DNA from 4 places in the Streptomyces griseochromogenes genome. Region 4 is predicted to be linked to each of the others. Evidence: riboswitches for the same ligand, from Rfam matches in the RefSeq annotation. Region 4 holds a riboswitch; each other region holds the start of a gene.
The links. A riboswitch is a leader RNA that binds a small molecule or an ion and turns the genes downstream of it on or off. The one in region 4 is predicted to bind cobalamin.
Positions count from the first base shown of each region.

Region 1: another riboswitch for cobalamin. It lies ahead of AVL59_RS38735 (prenyltransferase/squalene oxidase repeat-containing protein); the one in region 4 lies ahead of metE (5-methyltetrahydropteroyltriglutamate--homocysteine S-methyltransferase).
Region 2: another riboswitch for cobalamin. It lies ahead of AVL59_RS25635 (hypothetical protein); the one in region 4 lies ahead of metE (5-methyltetrahydropteroyltriglutamate--homocysteine S-methyltransferase).
Region 3: another riboswitch for cobalamin. It lies ahead of AVL59_RS06880 (ribonucleoside-diphosphate reductase subunit alpha); the one in region 4 lies ahead of metE (5-methyltetrahydropteroyltriglutamate--homocysteine S-methyltransferase).

Region 1 covers NZ_CP016279.1:8,907,165-8,911,839, reverse strand. Annotated here, with positions in the region: gene AVL59_RS38745 (energy-coupling factor transporter transmembrane component T) at 1-165, opposite strand, end outside; gene AVL59_RS38740 (SCO2322 family protein) at 323-958, opposite strand; gene AVL59_RS38735 (prenyltransferase/squalene oxidase repeat-containing protein) at 955-2,178, opposite strand; cobalamin riboswitch at 2,292-2,427, opposite strand; gene AVL59_RS38730 (phosphotransferase) at 2,480-3,151, shown strand; gene AVL59_RS51050 (ATP-grasp domain-containing protein) at 3,153-4,196, opposite strand; gene AVL59_RS38720 (helix-turn-helix domain-containing protein) at 4,447-4,675, shown strand, end outside.
Region 2 covers NZ_CP016279.1:5,978,327-5,983,001, reverse strand. Annotated here, with positions in the region: gene AVL59_RS25640 (molybdopterin-dependent oxidoreductase) at 1-1,704, shown strand, start outside; cobalamin riboswitch at 1,820-1,941, shown strand; gene AVL59_RS25635 (hypothetical protein) at 2,083-2,433, shown strand; gene AVL59_RS25630 (enoyl-CoA hydratase/isomerase family protein) at 2,462-3,580, shown strand; gene AVL59_RS25625 (acetyltransferase-like protein) at 3,686-4,444, shown strand; gene AVL59_RS25620 (trypsin-like serine peptidase) at 4,454-4,675, opposite strand, start outside.
Region 3 covers NZ_CP016279.1:1,468,079-1,472,753, forward strand. Annotated here, with positions in the region: gene AVL59_RS06880 (ribonucleoside-diphosphate reductase subunit alpha) at 19-2,391, opposite strand; cobalamin riboswitch at 2,517-2,641, opposite strand; gene mctP (monocarboxylate uptake permease MctP) at 2,808-4,436, opposite strand; gene AVL59_RS06890 (DUF3311 domain-containing protein) at 4,433-4,675, opposite strand, start outside.
Region 4 covers NZ_CP016279.1:2,594,713-2,599,387, reverse strand. Annotated here, with positions in the region: gene aceB (malate synthase A) at 1-1,210, shown strand, start outside; gene AVL59_RS11045 (3-hydroxybutyryl-CoA dehydrogenase) at 1,207-2,079, shown strand; cobalamin riboswitch at 2,091-2,288, shown strand; gene metE (5-methyltetrahydropteroyltriglutamate--homocysteine S-methyltransferase) at 2,455-4,675, shown strand, end outside.

The sequences.
Region 1 (4,675 bases), 6.3 Mb from region 4:
GGCGGAGCGGTGGGTGGCCACGACGTAGCCGGCGGCGGCTATGAGGAGGGTGAGGAGGAGGGGGTTGGTGGTCCGGGTGGCCGCTGTGCCGAGGCCGAGGGACCAGAGCCACCAGGCACCGGGGTGGAGCGGCTCGCGGCGTTGGCGCCGGCCGGGGGTCGGCATCGCTCGCCCGCGCCGGCGGGGTGCCTCCCCCATGGGGTGCGCTGTACGGCCGCGGCGACTGCGACTCCCCAGGAGCGCGGGGAACTGCGCGACCAGCCACCGCGGACCCGCAGTCGGACGACGGTCCGAGGGCCAACGGCGCTCCGGCTCACCACCGCTACGCATTCCCGCGCCGCCGCGACTGCCACACCGCCGCGACCGCCAGGAGTACGACCACGCCCACACCGATCGGCAGCCCCAGCGAAGGACCACCGTCAGACTCCTTCTTCTGCGCCCCCTTCTTCGCCGTGCCGTCGGCAGACTCTCCGCACCCCTTGCGCGGATACCCGGAGATCGCACACAGCAGGGCGTTCGTGTCGTAGCGCAGGGGATCCGCCACCTTCGCCAGCGCCTCGGCCGTCGTCGCGTCGGGGGCGACGCGGGCACAGGCCGTGCGGCGGGTGGGCGGTGTCTCGCCGGACGGCGCGTCCGCTTCCGTGCCGGGGTCGATGACGAGAGCCACCCGCTTCGTACCCGGCTTCGCGGGCGTCCCCGCACAGATCGTGGCGAAGTCCGCCGTGCCGCGCGGCCGGCTCGCGTCCGCGGAGTCCTCGCTCACCGCGAAGCGGAAGCCCTGGACGGCACCGTCGTCGGGCCGGGCGGTCGAGGGGCCCTCGGTGGCGTACGTCCAGCGGCCGCCGTCCCGCTCCCAGAACGACCAGTAGCGGTAAGCGGCGGCCTGCGCCTGCGCGGCACCGGCCACGAGGACGAACGCGGCGACGAGCAGGGCAGCGGCACGGCGGACGGCGCTCACGGCTGCTGCCGCTTCCGGCGGCCGCTGAGCAGGAAGCCGATGCCGATGCCGGCGACCAGGCCCACGCCGACGATCCACCAGACCTTCGTCCCCGAGTCGTGCTTGCCCTGCTTCGCCTCGGAATGCGTCGCCTTCGCCGTCTGCGTCGCCGGTCCCGTCGCGTCGAGCGCCCGGACCAGGTCCGTACCGCCGAAGTCGTGCGGGTCCGCGCCGATCGCGTGCGCGGCGAAGATCAGCTCGGCGTAGGCGGCCGGACCGCTCTGCTCGGCCCAGTTCCCCGCGTTCTTCTCCAGCCATGCGTACGACTTCTTCGCCTGCGCAGTCGAACCGGTCGCGGCGAGTGCGACGACCGCGTCCGCGGTGTTGCCGTAGTCGGGCTGGTCCTTGGCGCCCGCCAGGGAGGACGTGAGGTGGCCGGTCTTGGCGAGGGTGCGGGCGAGGTACGCGGAGGCGTTGTCCGCCAGCTGCGCCGGGGTGGGCTTGCCGGAGGCCGTACAGGCGGGCGCCTTGTCGCGGGCCTTGCCGGGCTCGATCACGAAACCCTTGCCGAGCGCGCCCAGCACCCCGGCCGCCGTCGCGTCCGCGTTGGCGGCCAACTTGCCCTTCTTGTCCGGCTGGTAGGCGAACGCGCCGCCGCCGTCCGCCGAGCAGGGGATGGACAACTCGGACAGCGCTTCGAGCGGGGTCTTGCCCTCGGAACGCAGCGCGGTGACGTTCTCACCGGCTACGGAGAGCGCGCCGATGACGTCGGCGGTGTGGTTGGTGTCGCTGGGCTGTTCGATGGAGAAGCCGAAGCCGCCGTCCTTGTTCTGCATCCCCTTCAGCCAGCCCACCGCCCTGTGGACCTCGCCGTCGTGCTCGCCGAGCGCCTGCAGTGCCTGGATGGCGGCGGCCGTGGCGTCGATGTCGGCCTGGGCGCCGTCCTTGCCCAGGCAGGGCTTGGACGGGTCCGCGCGGAAGGCCGGGAAGAATCCGTCGTCGCACTGCTGCCCGACCAGCCAGTTGATGGCCGAGGCGGAGGGACGCTCGCCGAGCGTGTGCTGCGCGAGCAGGGCGAACGACTGGCGCCACACCCCGTCGTACGTCGGGTCGCCCTTGCCGAACAGTCCGGACGGGACGGCCACCTTCGGGGAGGGGGACGGGCCTGCGGCCGTGGCGGGTGCGGCGGCGGCCAGCACGCCTATGGCGGCGAGAGCCGCGGCACTGCGGCGGACGTTCATGGTCGGCGACTGCCTCTCCCTGTGGGGAACCGGCAGCGCACGGGAACCCCCGGGCGGCTCGGCTCCGTAAACCTCGACGGTGCCGTGCGCGACGGGCCGCCGCGCACGCGAGCCGGTCAACGTCCGTACGGGGCGGTCCGGCTCACCGCCCGGGGGACGGTTCACGGCTGCGGGTCAGCGCCGGAATTGCACCGGCTTCCCCCTGTACGGGTGTGATGACGACCCGCTCACTTTACCGGCAGCCGTGCGCGGGCCGAGGGGTGGCTGTGGGCACACGGGAGCGGTGACTAGGGTCACGGTCATGACGGTGACGGGGAGACTGCTGGGATCGGGCCGTTCGGCCGATGTGTACGAGATCGACGAAGGCTGGGTGCTGCGCCGGGACCGCGACGGCTGGGGGGACGCGGCCGCCGAGGGGGCCGTGATGGAGCACGTACGGCGGCACGGGTATCCGGTGCCCCGGGTGCGGCCCTCAGGCTCGCGCACCGACCTGGTGATGGAGCGGCTGGAGGGGCCGACGATGCTGGGCGCGCTGGCCGAGGGCCGGATCGGCGCGGCGGAAGGGGGCACGCTGCTGGCCGGGCTGCTGCGGCGGCTGCATGCCGTACCGGGCCGGGACGCGGCCGCGCCGGACGCGCGAGTGCTCCACCTCGACCTGCATCCGGACAACGTGATGCTGACCTCGGACGGGCCCCGGGTCATCGACTGGTCGAACACCGAGGACGGGGAACCGGCCCTCGACTGGGGCATGTCCGCGGTGATCCTCGCCCAGGTGGCCGTCGTCGGCGAACCGCTCGCCGACGGGGCCCTCGCCATGCTGACGGCCCTGCTCGCCGACTCCTGCGGCCTCACCGACGACGGACTGACCGAGGCCCTGCGCCGCCGGGCGGCCAATCCGACGATGAGCCGCCGCGAGATCGACGCCCTGGGCGACGCGGAGCGGCTGATCCGGACGGTGGGCCGGCTTTCTTGAGTCAGGCGGCCCGGGTTTCCTGTGAGGTGACGGTGACGTCCAGGTAGTCCGCCATCCGGTGCAGTGCGCGGGCGCACTCGGGTGGGTCCTCGCCCTCGGTCACCCAGTGCGCGAGCCGGTCTGCGGGGCCCGCGTGCCAGGCCGCGGTGACCTGGTCGCCGGTCTGCCGGGTGAGGACCATGCGCTCGGCGGACGGTTCGTACGCGACGGCGGGGTCGAGGTCCAGCCGGGTCAGACGGCCGGTCGTGGCCGGGTAGGCGAACTGGATCGCGGCCGCCCGCTGCCGGGTCGGGGCCACGTCCGGAAGCCGGCCGGTGGCCAGGGCCGCGGCGGCCCGCGCCAGATCGACACCGGTGGCCCGCTCGACCAGCAGCGGGATCAGATCGCCGGGCAGGTGCGGGACGACGTCGGTGACGCGGGGGCCGCGGGCGGTGAGCCGCAGGCCGATGTGCGCGACGGTGTGCGCGAGACCCAGCGCCGTGACGGTCCGCTCCACCGTCTGCCGCAGGAACGGGTTGTGCAGCAGCCCGTCGTGGGCGTGCACGGCATGCCGCAGCGGCTGCCGGGCGGGCGGCGGACCCGGGGTCGTACGGGTGAGCGCGGCGATGCGGACCTCGTCGTCGAGGACGACGGCCTCGGCGGAGACGAGCGGTCCCTCGGTGTCGTCCCGGCCCGCAGGCGCGACCCCGTGCCGCGCCAGCAGCGACTGTGACGCCGCCGGATCGGCGCAGGCGGCGGCCGTCTCCCGAGGGATGCCGGGCAGCCCCAGCCGTGCGGCGATCCGTGCGGCGGCGGGCAGTCGCGCCCTGGTCCAGGTCAGCACGCCGACCACCCCGAGCCGGGCCGCCTGCCGCGCCACCGCCTCCGCCGCGTCCGGCTCCTGCCCGGGGTCGGCCGCGATATGGCCCGCCAGGTAGGGAAGCGCCCAGCCGGGCGGGGCGGTGCCCGCCAGTACCACCGGGTGGGCCGCCGCGATCCGCGCCAGTGCGAACTCGCCGTACGCGGCGCACCGGCCGACCCCGAGAAGAAGAACGGGATGCGGCATGGTCGCCTCACCTCCGTGGGGATAAGGCGGACAGAGGAACGCCCCGGATGCTGCTCCCCCATAGGCAGCACCCGAGGCGGGTCGATCTTGCTCTCTGTGCCTAGATCCTCACCCACCGCGCCCTCAACTGTCAACGATTACTGCCTAATTCAGCAGGCGTCCTTGTCACATCTGGTCGGGGCACGAGTGACCGGGTAGCCTCGCGTCAGCTCAGCACCGAACGGACGACACGCCCAGGGGGGGGACCGCGGTGAGTGACGTCTATGCCCCGCTGGCCGCTGCGCTGGAGCGGTTGGGGGAGTTGACCGGCCGACCCGGCCGGCTGCCGGAGGTCCTGGATGTGGCGGACCTCTCCCATCGCACCGGCATTCCCGTAGGTGTCGTCGTCGAGCTGCTCTCGGGCGGCCGGGCACCTGAGGCGTGCCTCGCCGAACGGGTGCGGCAGCGGCTGGACTTCATCAGGGAGACCCGGCGCCGCC
Region 2 (4,675 bases), 3.4 Mb from region 4:
TCCACCGCGCACGGCATCGACGGCTCCCCGCGGTCGTCCGCCCCGTCCGCGGACGCCCCGCGCCGCCAGGTCGTGATCCTCTGGGCGTCGCAGACCGGCAACGCCGAGGAGTTCGCGATCGCCGCGTCCGAGAGACTCACCTCCGACGGCCACTCCGCCGCCCTCCTGCCCATGGAGGAGGCCGACCCCGCAGCGCTGCCCTCCGACGCCGACCTGCTGCTGATCACGAGCACCTTCGGCGACGGCGACGCCCCGGACAACGGCGCCGAGTTCTGGGACGCCCTCGCCTCGCCCGACGCCCCGCGCCTCGCGGGCAGGCGCTACGCCGTCCTCGCCTTCGGCGACTCCTCGTACGACGACTTCTGCGGCCATGGCCGCCGTCTCGACCGGCGCATGGAGGAGCTGGAGGCGATACGCCTGGCCCCGCGCACCGACTGCGAACCGGACTTCGAGACCGAGGCCGGGGCCTGGCTCGACCAGGTGCTCACTGTGCTGAAGAGCCCCGAGCACCCGGCCTCCGATCCCGCCTTCGATCCGGCGCCCGATCCGGCCCCCGCCACCCCGGCGGCTCCCCGCCCGAGCCGTTCCGCCCCCGTCACCGCCCGCCTGACCGGAAACCGCCTGCTGAGCCTGCCCGGTGCGGTCAAGGAGGTGAGGCGCTTCACCTTCGACACGCGTGACAGCGACACCCCGCTGGTCTACGAGGCCGGGGACGCCCTGGCGGTGCAGCCGGTCAACTGGCCGGAGCTCGTGACGGAGTGGCTGGCCGTCACCGGCCTGGACGCGGACGCGGCCGTTCGGGTCACCAACGCCGGGGACGTGCCCTTCGCCGAGGCACTGCTGCGCCATCTGGACATCACCCGTATCACTCCCGGCCTGCTGCGCTTCGTCGCCGACCGCGCCCGCGACCCGCGCGAGCTGCGCAAGCTGCTGCGGCAGGACAACAAGGGGGAGCTGGCCCAGTGGTCCTGGGGCCGCCAGGCCGTCGACGTGGTCGCCGAGTTCGGAATCCGGGCCGGGGCACAGCAATGGGCCGACGTGCTGGGGCGCCTGCAACCCCGCATGTACTCCATATCCTCCAGCCCCCTGACAGACCCTCACCTCGTCTCGCTGACCGTCTCCGTCGTCCGCTACGAGAACCTCGGCGGCCGCCCCCGACAGGGCGTGTGCTCCCCGTTCCTCGCCGACGCCGAGCCCGGCACACCGGTTCCGGTCCGCGTCCAGCGGGCGTCGCACTTCCGCCCGCCCGCCGACCCCGCAGCACCGGCCGTGATGGTGGGCCCCGGCACCGGCGTCGCGCCCTTCATCGGCTTTCTGGAGGACCGCCGGGCCCGCGGCCACCACGCGCCGAACTGGCTGTTCTTCGGCGAACAGCGCCGGGCCGCCGACTTCTACTACGAGGAGGAGCTGACCGCGTTCCTCGCCGACGGCACGCTCACCCGTCTGGACACCGCCTTCTCCCGCGATCAGCGCGCCAAGATCTACGTCCAGGACCGGATGCGCGAACACGGTGCGCAGCTGTGGTCCTGGCTCCGGGACGGCGCCCATCTCTACGTCTGCGGCGACGCCTCCCGGATGGCCAAAGACGTCGACCGGGCCCTGCGGGAGACGGCCGTCGTCCACGGCGGCCTGGACGAGGCCGAGGCGGCGGCGTACGTCAAACAGCTCGCCGCCGACAAGCGCTACGCGCGCGACGTGTACTGACCACGACGGCCGGGGCCGCCGCGTCGGCCGGTCCGGGTGCCCGGGTCGTCGTCGCGAGGATGACGGGAGCTGGTCGGCGATGGAATGATGATCCGCGACAAGGCGACGGCGATCCGAGGAAGCCGGTGTGAATCCGGCGCGGTCCCGCCACTGTGATCGGTGAGCGAGTTCCGACAGGCCACTGTCCGCGAGGGCGGGAAGGCCGGGACGAGCGACGACCCGAGAGCCAGGAGACTCACGCGGTCGCCTCCTCGACGGACACCGGGGCGGATTTCCCCGGGGGAGGAGTGGTTGACCGTGCCAGAGAACCTGGCGGAACCGGCATCCGGCGACGCGGTAGTCGTACCGGGGGCCGAACCGGCGCCCTGCCGTGTCGTCGTGTGCCGGGACTGCTGCTGTGGCAGTACCAAGGTGACCGGCGTCGATCACGCGGGGCAGACCGCGCGTCTGCGAGCGGAGGTTCCTGTGCGCATCTCCGCCTGCCTCGACGTCTGCGAACAGGCCAACGTCATCGTCGTACAGCCCTCCGCCGCCGGACGGGCCGCCGGCGGCCGACCGGTCTGGCTGGGACTCGTCAACGACCCCCACGCCACCGAGGACATCACCGACTGGGTACGCGCGGGCGGGCCGGGCATCGCACCCCTGCCGGAGATCCTCGATCTCTATGCCTTCACACCGCCGCGGCTCAGCGCGGCGACCCGGGACCGGCGCGGCGTGAGCCGTCGTTGAACCATCGAGACAAGGAACCGATGAGATCATGCGTGTCGATCGTGGCCCGCGGCCTGACGGAGGCGTTCGGACGACCGGTACCGAGGAATCCGTCCTGCTGCACACAGCCGGACGGGCCGCCCACATCACCCTCAACCGGCCGAAGGCACTCAACGCGCTGTCCCACGCGATGGTGCGCCGCATCGATGAGGCCCTGACCGCCTGGGAGCACGACCCGGCCGTGGAGACCGTGGTCATCACCGGGGCCGGGGAGCGCGGTCTGTGCGCGGGCGGCGACATCCGCGCCGTCCACGACGACGCGCGCGACGGCGACGGCACCGCCTCGGCCGCGTTCTGGCGCGACGAGTACCACCTCAACGCCCGCATCGCCCACTACCCCAAGCCCTACGTCGCCGTCATGGACGGCATCGTCATGGGCGGCGGCGTCGGCATCTCGGCGCACGGCAGCGTACGGATCGTCACCGAACGGTCGAGGGTCGCCATGCCCGAGACCGGCATCGGCTTCGTCCCCGACGTCGGCGGCACCTACCTCCTCTCCCTCGCCCCGGGCGAACTGGGCACCCACCTCGCACTGACCGGCGCACAGATCGGCGCCGCCGACGCCCTGCTGTGCGGGCTCGCCGACCACTACGTGCCGTCCGACGCGCTCCGGGCCTTCGTCGCCGACCTCGCCGACCTGACCGTGGAGCAGGTGCTCGCCCGTCACACGCAGTCGCCGCCCACGGGCGAGTTGGCCGGCCGGAGGGAGTGGATCGACGCCTGCTACGCCGCCGACACGGTGGAGGAGATCGTCCGGCGGCTGCTCGCCCATGGCGACACGGCGGCGAAGGAAGCAGCGGAGACCCTGCTCACCAGGTCGCCCAGCGCCCTGAAGGTCACCCTGGCCGCCCTGCGCCACGCCCGGCGGCTCGGCTCGCTGGAGCGGGTTCTCGACCAGGAGTACCGCGTCTCCTGCGCCGCCCTGAGCACTCCCGACCTGGTGGAGGGCATCCGCGCCCAGGTCATCGACAAGGACCGCAACCCCCGCTGGTCGCCCGCGACCCTCGCCGAAGTGACCGACACCGACGTCGAGCGCTGCTTCACCTCCCTCGGCGAACACGAACTCGGCCTCGCCGGGCCCGGCACGACTCCCGAGGCGGCCCGGTGAGCTGAACCGACGTGTTCACCGGACGGCCGGCACGAGCCGCCGTCGAGGGGTAAAACCGCTGGCCAAGAGGGTGTTCCCATGACAGGGTTCCCCACCGTGACAGACATGGACAGCATCTTGATCACCCCGCTCACCGAGCGTCCGTCATTGACGTCCCGGCTCTACGAGATGACCGAGACGTGGCCCGCTTTCATCCCTCAGGATCTGGTCGCGGGCGCCCTGTTGAGCCGGGTGGCCGAAGACTTCCCCGAGTACTGCGTGGTGGCGACGGACGGCGACCGCGTAGTGGCACGCGGGTTGAGTGTGCCCTTCGACGCCGGGCTCGACGGCCGTGAGGAGATGCCGGACAAGGGCTGGGACCAAGTGCTCGTATGGGCCTACCGCGACCGGCACCTCGGGAACGCGCCGACGACAGCCAGCGCGCTGGAGATCACGGTGGACACCGAGTACCTCGGCCGTGGTCTGTCCTACCGCATGCTGACCGCGCTGCGGGACGGCGCCCGACGACAGGGCCACGACGCGTTGCTGGCCCCGGTCCGTCCCACGGCCAAACACCTCGAACCACGGGTCCCCATGGCCGACTACATCCGCCGGCGGCGCGAGGACGGACTGCCTGCCGACCCGTGGCTGCGCGTGCACGTCAAGTCCGGTGGCAGCGTCGAGAAGGTCGCCACGGCGTCGATGACGGTCAGCGGCTCCCTGGCCCAGTGGCGGCAGTGGACCGGCCTGCCCTTCGACAGTGACGGGGACATCGACGTACCGGGCGCCCTCGTCCCGGTCCACTGCGACACCGCACATGACCGCGCGGTCTACGTCGAACCCAACGTGTGGATCCGGCACGGCGTGCGTCCTTCGACCACCTGACGACCTCGCTCAGGAGGCCGGGGTGACGAGCGTGTGCTCGTCACCCAGCCGGGTGACGCCGGTGTCGGTGTACATGGTGGTCTCACCGTCGGACCGGCGGACGACGAGGTCGTCCGTGCGGCCGTTTCCCGTGTAGTCGCCGGTGGTCATCGCCACGCCGTGGGTCCACGGCTCGTTGGCGTCCAGGAGGCGCCGCTCGGTGCCGAGCGCAGAGGTGGTGGTGCCGACGTA
Region 3 (4,675 bases), 1.1 Mb from region 4:
TCGGGTGGCGGGCGGGAATTACTGGCAGGCCTCGCAGGACTCGGGGTTTTCCAGGGAGCAGGCGACGGCGTCGGGGTCGGCCACCTGCTGGACGGGGATGGTCGGCTGAGCCTGCGCCGCGCGGGCGATCCGGGTCGCCGGGCGCGAGCGCAGGTAGTACGTCGTCTTCAGGCCCGACTTCCAGGCGTACGCGTACATCGAGGAGAGCTTGCCGATGGTCGGCGTCTCCAGGAACAGGTTCAGGGACTGCGCCTGGTCCAGGAACGGGGTGCGGGCCGCGGCCATGTCGATCAGGCCGCGCTGCGGGATCTCCCACGCCGTGCGGTACAGCGCCCGCACATCGGCCGGGATCCACACGAAGTCCTGGACGGAGCCGTTGGAGTCTCGCAGTGCCTCACGGGTGCGCGCGTCCCAGACGCCGAGCTCCTTCAGGTCCTTCACCAGGTACGAGTTGACCTGGAGGAACTCGCCGGACAGCGTCTCGCGCTTGAACAGGTTGGAGACCTGCGGCTCGATGCACTCGTACACGCCCGCGATGGAGGCGATGGTCGCGGTCGGGGCGATCGCGAGGAGCAGCGAGTTGCGCATGCCGACCGCGGCGATCCGCTCGCGCAGGGCCGCCCAGCGCTCGGGCCAGTTCAGCTCGACGTCGTAGTGGTCGGGGTGCAGGACGCCCTGGGCGGTACGGGTCTTCTCCCAGGCCGGCAGCGGGCCGTTGCGCTCGGCGAGGTCGGCGGAGGCCTCGTACGCGGCGAGCATGACGCGCTCGGCGATCCGCGTGGACAGGGCCTTGGCCTCGGGCGAGTCGAAGGGCACGCGCAGCTTGAAGAAGACGTCCTGCAGACCCATGGCGCCCAGGCCCACCGGACGCCACCTGGCGTTGGAGCGGCCCGCCTGCTCGGTCGGGTAGAAGTTGATGTCGACCACCCGGTCGAGGAAGGTGACGGCCGTGCGGACCGTCTCGTCCAGGCGCTGCCAGTCGATGTCCCCGTCGCTGACGAAGGCACCGAGGTTGACCGAGCCCAGGTTGCAGACCGCGGTCTCCCCGTCGTCCGTGACCTCCAGGATCTCCGTGCAGAGGTTGGAGGAGTGGACGACATGGCCCGCGGTCGCCGTCTGGTTGGCCGTGCGGTTGGCGGCGTCCTTGAAGGTCATCCAGCCGTTGCCGGTCTGCGCGAGGGTGCGCATCATGCGGCCGTACAGATCGCGGGCCGGGATGGTCTTCTTCGCGAGGCCCGCCGCCTCAGCCTTGCGGTAGGCGGCGTCGAACTCCTCGCCCCACAGGTCGACCAGTTCCGGCACGTCCGCCGGGGAGAACAGCGACCATTGCGCGTCGGCGTTGACCCGGCGCATGAACTCGTCCGGGATCCAGTGCGCGAGGTTCAGGTTGTGGGTACGGCGGGCGTCCTCACCGGTGTTGTCCCGCAGCTCCAGGAACTCCTCGATGTCGGAGTGCCAGGTCTCCAGGTACACGGCCGCGGCACCCTTGCGCCGGCCGCCCTGGTTCACCGCGGCCACCGAGGCGTCCAGGGTCTTCAGGAACGGGACGATGCCGTTGGAGTGCCCGTTGGTGCCGCGGATGAGCGAACCGCGGCTGCGGATACGGGAGTAGGACAGCCCGATGCCGCCGGCGTGCTTGGAGAGGCGGGCGACCTGGTGGTAGCGGTCGTAGATGGAGTCCAGCTCGTCCAGCGGGGAGTCCAGCAGGTAGCAGGAGGACATCTGCGGGTGGCGTGTACCGGAGTTGAAGAGCGTGGGGGAGGAGGGCAGGTAGTCGAGGCGGCTCATGAGCCCGTAGAGCGCCGCGACCTCGTCCACCGCGCGGGCGCTGTCGTCCTCGGCGAGGCCGGCGGCGACGCGCAGCATGAAGTGCTGGGGCGTCTCGATGACCTGGCGGGTGATCGGGTGGCGCAGCAGGTAGCGGCTGTGCAGGGTGCGCAGGCCGAAGTAGCCGAAGCGGTCGTCGGCCGCCCGGTCGACCAGGGAGTCCAGGCGGGCGGCGTGCAGCCGGGCGAACTCGGCGGTCCGGTCGGCGATGAGACCCTCGCGGTGGCCCACGGCGACGGACTCGGTGAAGGACGTCACGCCCTGCGAGGCGGCCTCCGCGCGGATGGAGAGGGTCAGCAGCCGGGCGGCCAGCCGGGAGTAGGCCGGGTCCTCGGAGATGAGACCGGCGGCCGCCTCCGTGGCCAGCTCGCGCAACTCCGCCTCGTCGGCCCGGGCGGACCGGCCGCGCAGCGCGGCCGCGGCGACCCGGCCGGGGTCCGCGTCGGGGAGATCGGCGGTCAGCTCGGTCAGGGTCCGCAGCAGCGCGGTACCGGGACCGTCCGTCTCCACCGGGGCCTCGGTAGCCTGGATGGCTGAAGCCGGGTCGGCTGGCGCGATGGTCACGTGGGGCTCTCCCTCGCTCGGCACGGGGCCTTGCGGAGGGCAGGGGGCAGCACGAGCGCGCGGGGCGTCGCGTCCACCGACCCGCTCCACGAGGCCCGGACGTCTCAAGGCACCCGCGCCGGACGGCCGGGTGCGCGCTGCCGACAGGTCCTCGGACTGACACAGGCGTGCGGATGCACGCAAGTACACCGTTGCGGGACAGTTCCGGATTCGCACCGGATTCCCCTGCGGCGACAGCGAGGACGAGCATACATCTAGTGCCGGGCTGTCGTGTCACCCCCAGATGTTGTGTCTGTTGCGTGTTGTGGCGGCTTCAGAGTGTCAACAGCGGGCCGCCGTGGTACTTGTTGTCGGCGGCCCGCTGCGGGTGGATCGTGGTTGCTCGCGCAGTTCCTCGCGCCCCTTCAGGGCGCGTTTCAGTGCCCGGCGTCCGCCGTGGCCGGCGGGAGTTCCACCTGAACTCCCGGCTCGCCCGCGTCCGCCGTGTAGTCCTCCGGGCGGGTCTCGTCGAGCCCCTCGGGGGCCTTCAGGGCCTTCAGGACGACGGTGAGGACCAGCGTGACGAGGACGTTCAGGACGAAGGCCGTCAGGCCGATGTAGCCGATCTCGCCGATGCCCGGGATCTCCTTGGCGTTGCCGCCGAAGTGCTTCTGGGTCGGGGAGGCGATGCCGTACGCGGCGAACGTGCCGTACACCATGCCGACCGCCCAGCCGGCCAGCAGCGCCCAGCGGTGGAACCAGCGGGTGAACAGGCCGCCGACCAGGGCCGGGAAGGTCTGCAGGATCCAGATGCCGCCCAGCAGCTGGAAGTTGATGGCGACTGTCTTGTCCATGGTCAGCACGAAGACCAGGGCGCCGACCTTCACCAGCAGCGACACGAACTTGGAGACCTGGGCCTCCTGCTTCGGCGTGGCGTCCGGCTTGATGAAGTCCTTGTAGATGTTGCGGGTGAAGAGGTTCGCCGCCGCGATGGACATGATGGCCGCGGGCACGAGGGCGCCGATGCCGATCGCCGCGAAGGCCACGCCCGCGAACCAGTCCGGGAACATGTCCTCGAACAGCTGCGGGATGGCCAGCTGCCCGTTGGTGACCTTCACCCCGGCCGCGACCGCCATGAAGCCGAGGAGGGCCAGCAGGCCCAGCATCAGCGAGTACAGCGGCAGGATCGTGGTGTTGCGCCGGATCACCTCACGGCTCCTGGACGACAGCGTCGCGGTGATCGAGTGCGGATACATGAACAGCGCGAGCGCCGAGCCGAGCGCCAGCGTGGCGTACGTCCACTGGCCCGCCCGAGGCGGGGCGAGCACGCCGCGCGGCTTGCCCGTCGCCGGGTTGACTTGGCTGAAGGCGTGGCCCGCCTTGGCGAAGACGTCGTCGAACCCGCCCAGCTTGATCGGGATGTAGATGATCGCCACCGTGATCACGATGTAGATCAGCGCGTCCTTGACGAACGCGATCAGGGCGGGGGCGCGCAGACCCGAGGAGTAGGTGTACGCCGCCAGCACGCCGAAGGCGATCAGCAGGGGGAGGTCCTTGACGAACCAGTTGGTGTTCTCGCCGCCGCCCACGCCCATCACGTCCAGCACGGCCTGGATGCCGACGAGCTGGAGCGCGATGTACGGCATCGTCGCGAGGATGCCGGTCAGCGCCACGGCCAGCGACAGGCCCTTGGAGCCGAAGCGGCCGCGCACGAAGTCCGAGGTCGTCACGTAGCCGTGCTTGTGGGACACCGACCACAGGCGCGGCAGGAACGTGAAGATCAGCGGGTAGACGAGGATCGTGTACGGGACGGCGAAGAAGCCCGCCGCGCCCGCCGCGTAGACGGCCGCGGGCACGGCGACGAACGTGTACGCCGTGTAGAGGTCGCCGCCGAGCAGGAACCAGGTGATCCAGGTGCCGAACGACCGTCCGCCCAGGCCCCATTCGTCCAGGGAGTGCTCGTTGTCGGCCCTGCGCCAGCGGGCGGCCAGGAAGCCCATGACCGTGACGGCCAGGAAGAAGAAGATGAAGACGCCGAGCGCGACGCCGTTGACGCCGTCCTTCACTTCGCCGCACCCCCGTTCGCGCCCTTGCGGGCGCGCTGGTCACGCTGCCACAGCCGGTACGCCAGCATCGTGAGCGCGGTGGAGATCAGCACCCACAGCATCTGGTACCAGTAGAAGAACGGGATCCCGATGAAGGCGGGATCCGTCTTGGCGTACGAGCCGACCCACAGCATCGCCACGAAGGGTGCGACGAGGCACAGGCCGATGATCACGCGGGCCGGTGTCACGACCGGTGGTCT
Region 4 (4,675 bases):
CGACGGGCAGCTGAACCTGCTCGACGCCATCGAGCGGCGCATCGACTTCACCGCCGACGACGGCAAGGAGTACCGGCTCGACGGGCGGGAGCGGCTCGCCACCGTCGTCGTACGGCCGCGCGGCTGGCACCTCGACGAGGAGCACCTGGAGTACGACGGACGCCCCGTGCCCGCCGCGCTCGTCGACTTCGGCCTGTACTTCTTCCACTGCGCGCAGCGGCAGATCGACGCGGGTCACGGCCCGTACTTCTACCTCCCGAAGCTGGAGAACCGCTACGAGGCCCGACTGTGGAACGACGTCTTCGTCACCGCGCAGGAACTCCTCGGCATCCCCCGGGGCACGATCCGCGCCACCGTCCTGATCGAGACGATCACCGCCGCGTTCGAGATGGAGGAGATCCTCTACGAGCTGCGTGAGCACAGCTCCGGTCTCAACGCGGGCCGCTGGGACTACCTCTTCAGCCTGATCAAGACCTTCGGCCACCGCACCGACTTCCTGCTGCCGGACCGGGCCAAGGTGACGATGACCGCGCCCTTCATGCGGGCGTACACCGAACTCCTCGTGCGCACCTGCCACCGCCGCGGCGCCCACGCCATCGGTGGTATGGCGGCGCAGGTGCCGAGCAAGGACCCGGCCGCCCACGAGGCGGCGCTCGCCAAGGTCCGGCTGGACAAGGAGCGGGAGGCCGAGGACGGCTTCGACGGCTCCTGGGTCGCGCACCCCGCACTCGTACCCGTGTGCCGCGAGGTGTTCGACGGTGTCCTCGGCGAGCGTCCGCACCAGCTCGACCGGACGCGGGACGACGTGGAGGTGACGGCCGCGGATCTGCTCTCGGTGCGCCGGATCAGCGGGCCGCCCACGGCGGAGGGCGTGCGGACCAACATCTCGGTCGCCCTGCGCTACTTCGCCGCCTGGCTGCGCGGGCAGGGCGCCGTCGCGCTGAGCGGCCTCATGGAGGACGCGGCCACCGCCGAGATCGCCCGGGTGCAGATCTGGCAGTGGCTGCGGCACCGGGTGATCGACCGGGAGACGGTCCTCGGGCTGCTCGACGAGGAACTCGCGGCGCTGGGCGCCGAGTACCCGTGGGCACCCGTGGAGGAGGTCCGGGCCCTCTTCGAACGCACGGCACTGACCGGTGAGTTGCCGCTCTTCTTCACCCCGGACGCCTATGCCCGCCACCTGGTGCGCCGGACGCAGGCCCGGTCATGAGCGGCGGCATCCGGCGTGTCGGAGTGGTCGGCGGCGGCCAGATGGGCGCGGGCATCGCCGAGGTGTGCGCGCGGGCCGGGATCGACACGATCGTCTGCGAGGCCGACGCCACGGCCGCCCACGCCGCGCGGGAGCGGGTGGCGGCTTCCCTGGAGCGTGCCGTACGGCGGGGCAAGCTGGAGCGGTCCGCCGCACAGGACGCCCTCGCCCGCCTGGTCTTCACCGGCGAGCCGGCGGACTTGGCCGACCGGCAGCTGGTCGTCGAGGCCGTCGTCGAGAACGCCGACGCCAAGGCGGAGGTGTTCGCGGCCCTCGACAAGATCGTCGAGGACCCGGAGGCCGTCCTGGCCACGAACACCTCCTCCCTCCCCGTCATGCGCCTCGGCATGGCCACGAGCCGCGCCGACCGGGTCGTAGGTCTGCACTTCTTCAACCCTGTCCCCGTACTGCCCCTGGTGGAGCTCGTGACGTCCCTGCACACGGCGCCCGAAGCGGCGGCCGTCGTCGAGGAGTTCGCCGCGCTCACGCTCGGCAAGACGGTCATCCGCTCCCGGGACCGGGCCGGTTTCGTCGTCAACGCGCTGCTCGTCCCGTACCTGCTCTCGGCGATCCGTATGACGGAGTCCGGCTTCGCCACCGCCGCCGACATCGACGCCGGCATGGAACTGGGCTGCGCCCACCCCATGGGCCCGCTGAAGCTGGCGGACCTGATCGGGCTCGACACCGTGGCCTCGATCGCCGAGTCCCTGTACGACGAGTTCAGGGAACCCCTCTACGCCCCTCCCCCGCTGCTGCAGCGGATGGTGGAAGCGGGGCTGCTGGGCCGCAAGGCCGGTCGGGGATTCCACATGTACGACCCGACCCCGTAGGGTGGCCGGTGCAGCTGGTTCGCCCCGTCAGCCAGGCGGGACGCGTCGTAAGAGGGAACCCGGTGGAAATCCGGGACTGCCCCGCAGCGGTGAGCGGGAACGACCGCCGTCATACGCACTGGGCCCGATGTACAGGGTCTGGGAAGCGACGGCCAGTAGGTGTCCTCCCCCATGAGGACGTGCCCGCGAGTCCGAAGACCTGCCAACTGCCCGCGTACGGGACGACTCGTGCGCGGAATCCCGGTGACCTCGAGGGCGGGTCGGCGTGCGTGACCGAACGGACGGCCGACGGCCGCTGCCGTCCGGTACGTCACCCCTTCGCGCTCTCGTCCCGTCCCCGGGATCTCAGGGATTCATCTCGCGAAGGAGATCTCCGTGACCACCAAGTCCGCAGCCGCGGCAGCACGGGCCACCGTGTACGGCTACCCCCGCCAGGGCCAGGGCCGGGAGCTGAAGAAGGCGATCGAGGGCCACTGGAAGGGCCGGGTCACCGCCGACGCCCTGCGCACGGCCGCCGCCGAACTGCGTCGCACCAACTGGCGGCAGCTGGCGGAGGCCGGCGTCGACGAGGTCCCGACCGGTGACTTCTCGTACTACGACCACGTCCTGGACACCACCGTCATGGTGGGCGCGATCCCCGACCGGCACCGGGCGGCCGTCGCCGCCGACCCGCTGGAAGGCTACTTCGCCATGGCCCGCGGCACGCAGGAAGTCGCGCCACTGGAGATGACCAAGTGGTTCGACACCAACTACCACTATCTCGTGCCCGAGTTGGGCCCGGACACGCGGTTCGCGGCCGACTCCGGCAAGCAGGTCTCCGAGCTGAAGGAAGCCCTCGCCCTGGAGTTGACGGCACGTCCCGTGCTGGTCGGCCCGGTGACCTACCTGCTGCTCGCCAAGCCCGCGCCCGGGGTGTCCGCGGACTTCGAGCCGCTCACCCTCCTGGACCGTCTGCTCCCGGTGTACGCCGAGGTCCTCGCCGACCTGCGCGCGGCCGGTGCCGAGTGGGTGCAGCTCGACGAGCCGGCCCTGGTCCAGGACCGTACCCCGGCCGAACTGAACGCCGCCGCCCGCGCCTACCGCGATCTCGGTGCCCTCACCGACCGGCCCAAGCTGCTGGTCGCCTCCTACTTCGACCGGCTCGGCGATGCCCTGCCGGTGCTGGCCAAGGCACCGGTGGAGGGCCTGGCCCTGGACTTCACCGAGGCGGCCGCCGCCAACCTGGACGCGCTCGCGGCCGTCGGCGGACTGCCCGGCAAGCGGCTGGTCGCCGGTGTCGTGAACGGCCGCAACATCTGGGGCAACGACCTGTCGGCCTCCCTGGCCACGCTCGGCACCCTGCTCGGCCTGGCCGACCGGGTCGACGTGTCGGCCTCCTGCTCACTCCTGCACGTCCCCCTCGACGCGGCGGCCGAGCGGGACATCGAGCCGCAGATCCTGCGCTGGCTCGCCTTCGCCCGGCAGAAGACGGCCGAGATCGTCACCCTCGCCAAGGGCCTGGCCCGCGGCACCGACACGATCACCGCGCAGCTGTCGGCGAACCGGGCCGATCTGGCCTCCCGCGCACACTCGCCCATCACCCATGACCCGGCCGTGCGCGCCCGCACCGCCGCCGTCACGGACGACGACGCGCGCCGCTGCCGGCCATACCCCGAGCGGGCCGCGGCCCAGCGCGCCCACCTGCGCCTCCCCGCGCTCCCCACCACGACCATCGGCTCCTTCCCGCAGACCGGCGAACTGCGCTCCGCGCGCGCCGACTTGAGGGCCGGCCGCATCGACACCGCCGGATACGAGGAACGCGTCGGGGCGGAGATCCGCGAGGTGATCGCCTTCCAGGAGAAGGCGGGCCTGGACGTCCTGGTGCACGGCGAGGCCGAACGCAACGACATGGTCCAGTACTTCGCCGAGCGGCTCACCGGCTACCTCGCCACGCAGCACGGCTGGGTCCAGTCCTACGGCACCCGTTACGTCCGGCCGCCGATCCTGGCCGGCGACATCTCGCGCCCCGAGCCGATGACGGTGCGCTGGACGACGTACGCCCAGTCCCTCACCGACCGCCCGGTCAAGGGCATGCTCACCGGTCCCGTCACCATGCTCGCCTGGTCCTTCGTCCGCGACGACCAGCCCCTCGCCGACACCGCCCGCCAGGTGGCCCTCGCCCTGCGCGAGGAGGTGAACGACCTGGAGGCGGCAGGTACTTCGGTGATCCAGGTCGACGAGCCCGCCCTGCGCGAAACCCTCCCCCTGCGTGCCGCCGACCGCCCCGCGTACCTGGAGTGGGCCACGCGGGCCTTCCGGCTGACCACCAGCGGCGTCCGCCCGGACACCCAGATCCACACCCATATGTGCTACGCCGAGTTCGGCGACATCGTCCAGGCCATCGACGATCTCGACGCCGACGTCATCAGCCTGGAGGCCGCCCGTTCGCACATGCAGGTGGCCCGTGAACTCGCCGCCCACGGCTACCCGCGCGAGGCGGGACCCGGCGTCTACGACATCCACTCGCCGCGCGTGCCCAGCGCGGCGGAGGCTGCCGACCTGCTGCGCACCGGCCTGAAGGCGATCCCCGCCGAGCGGCTGTGGGTCAACCCCGACT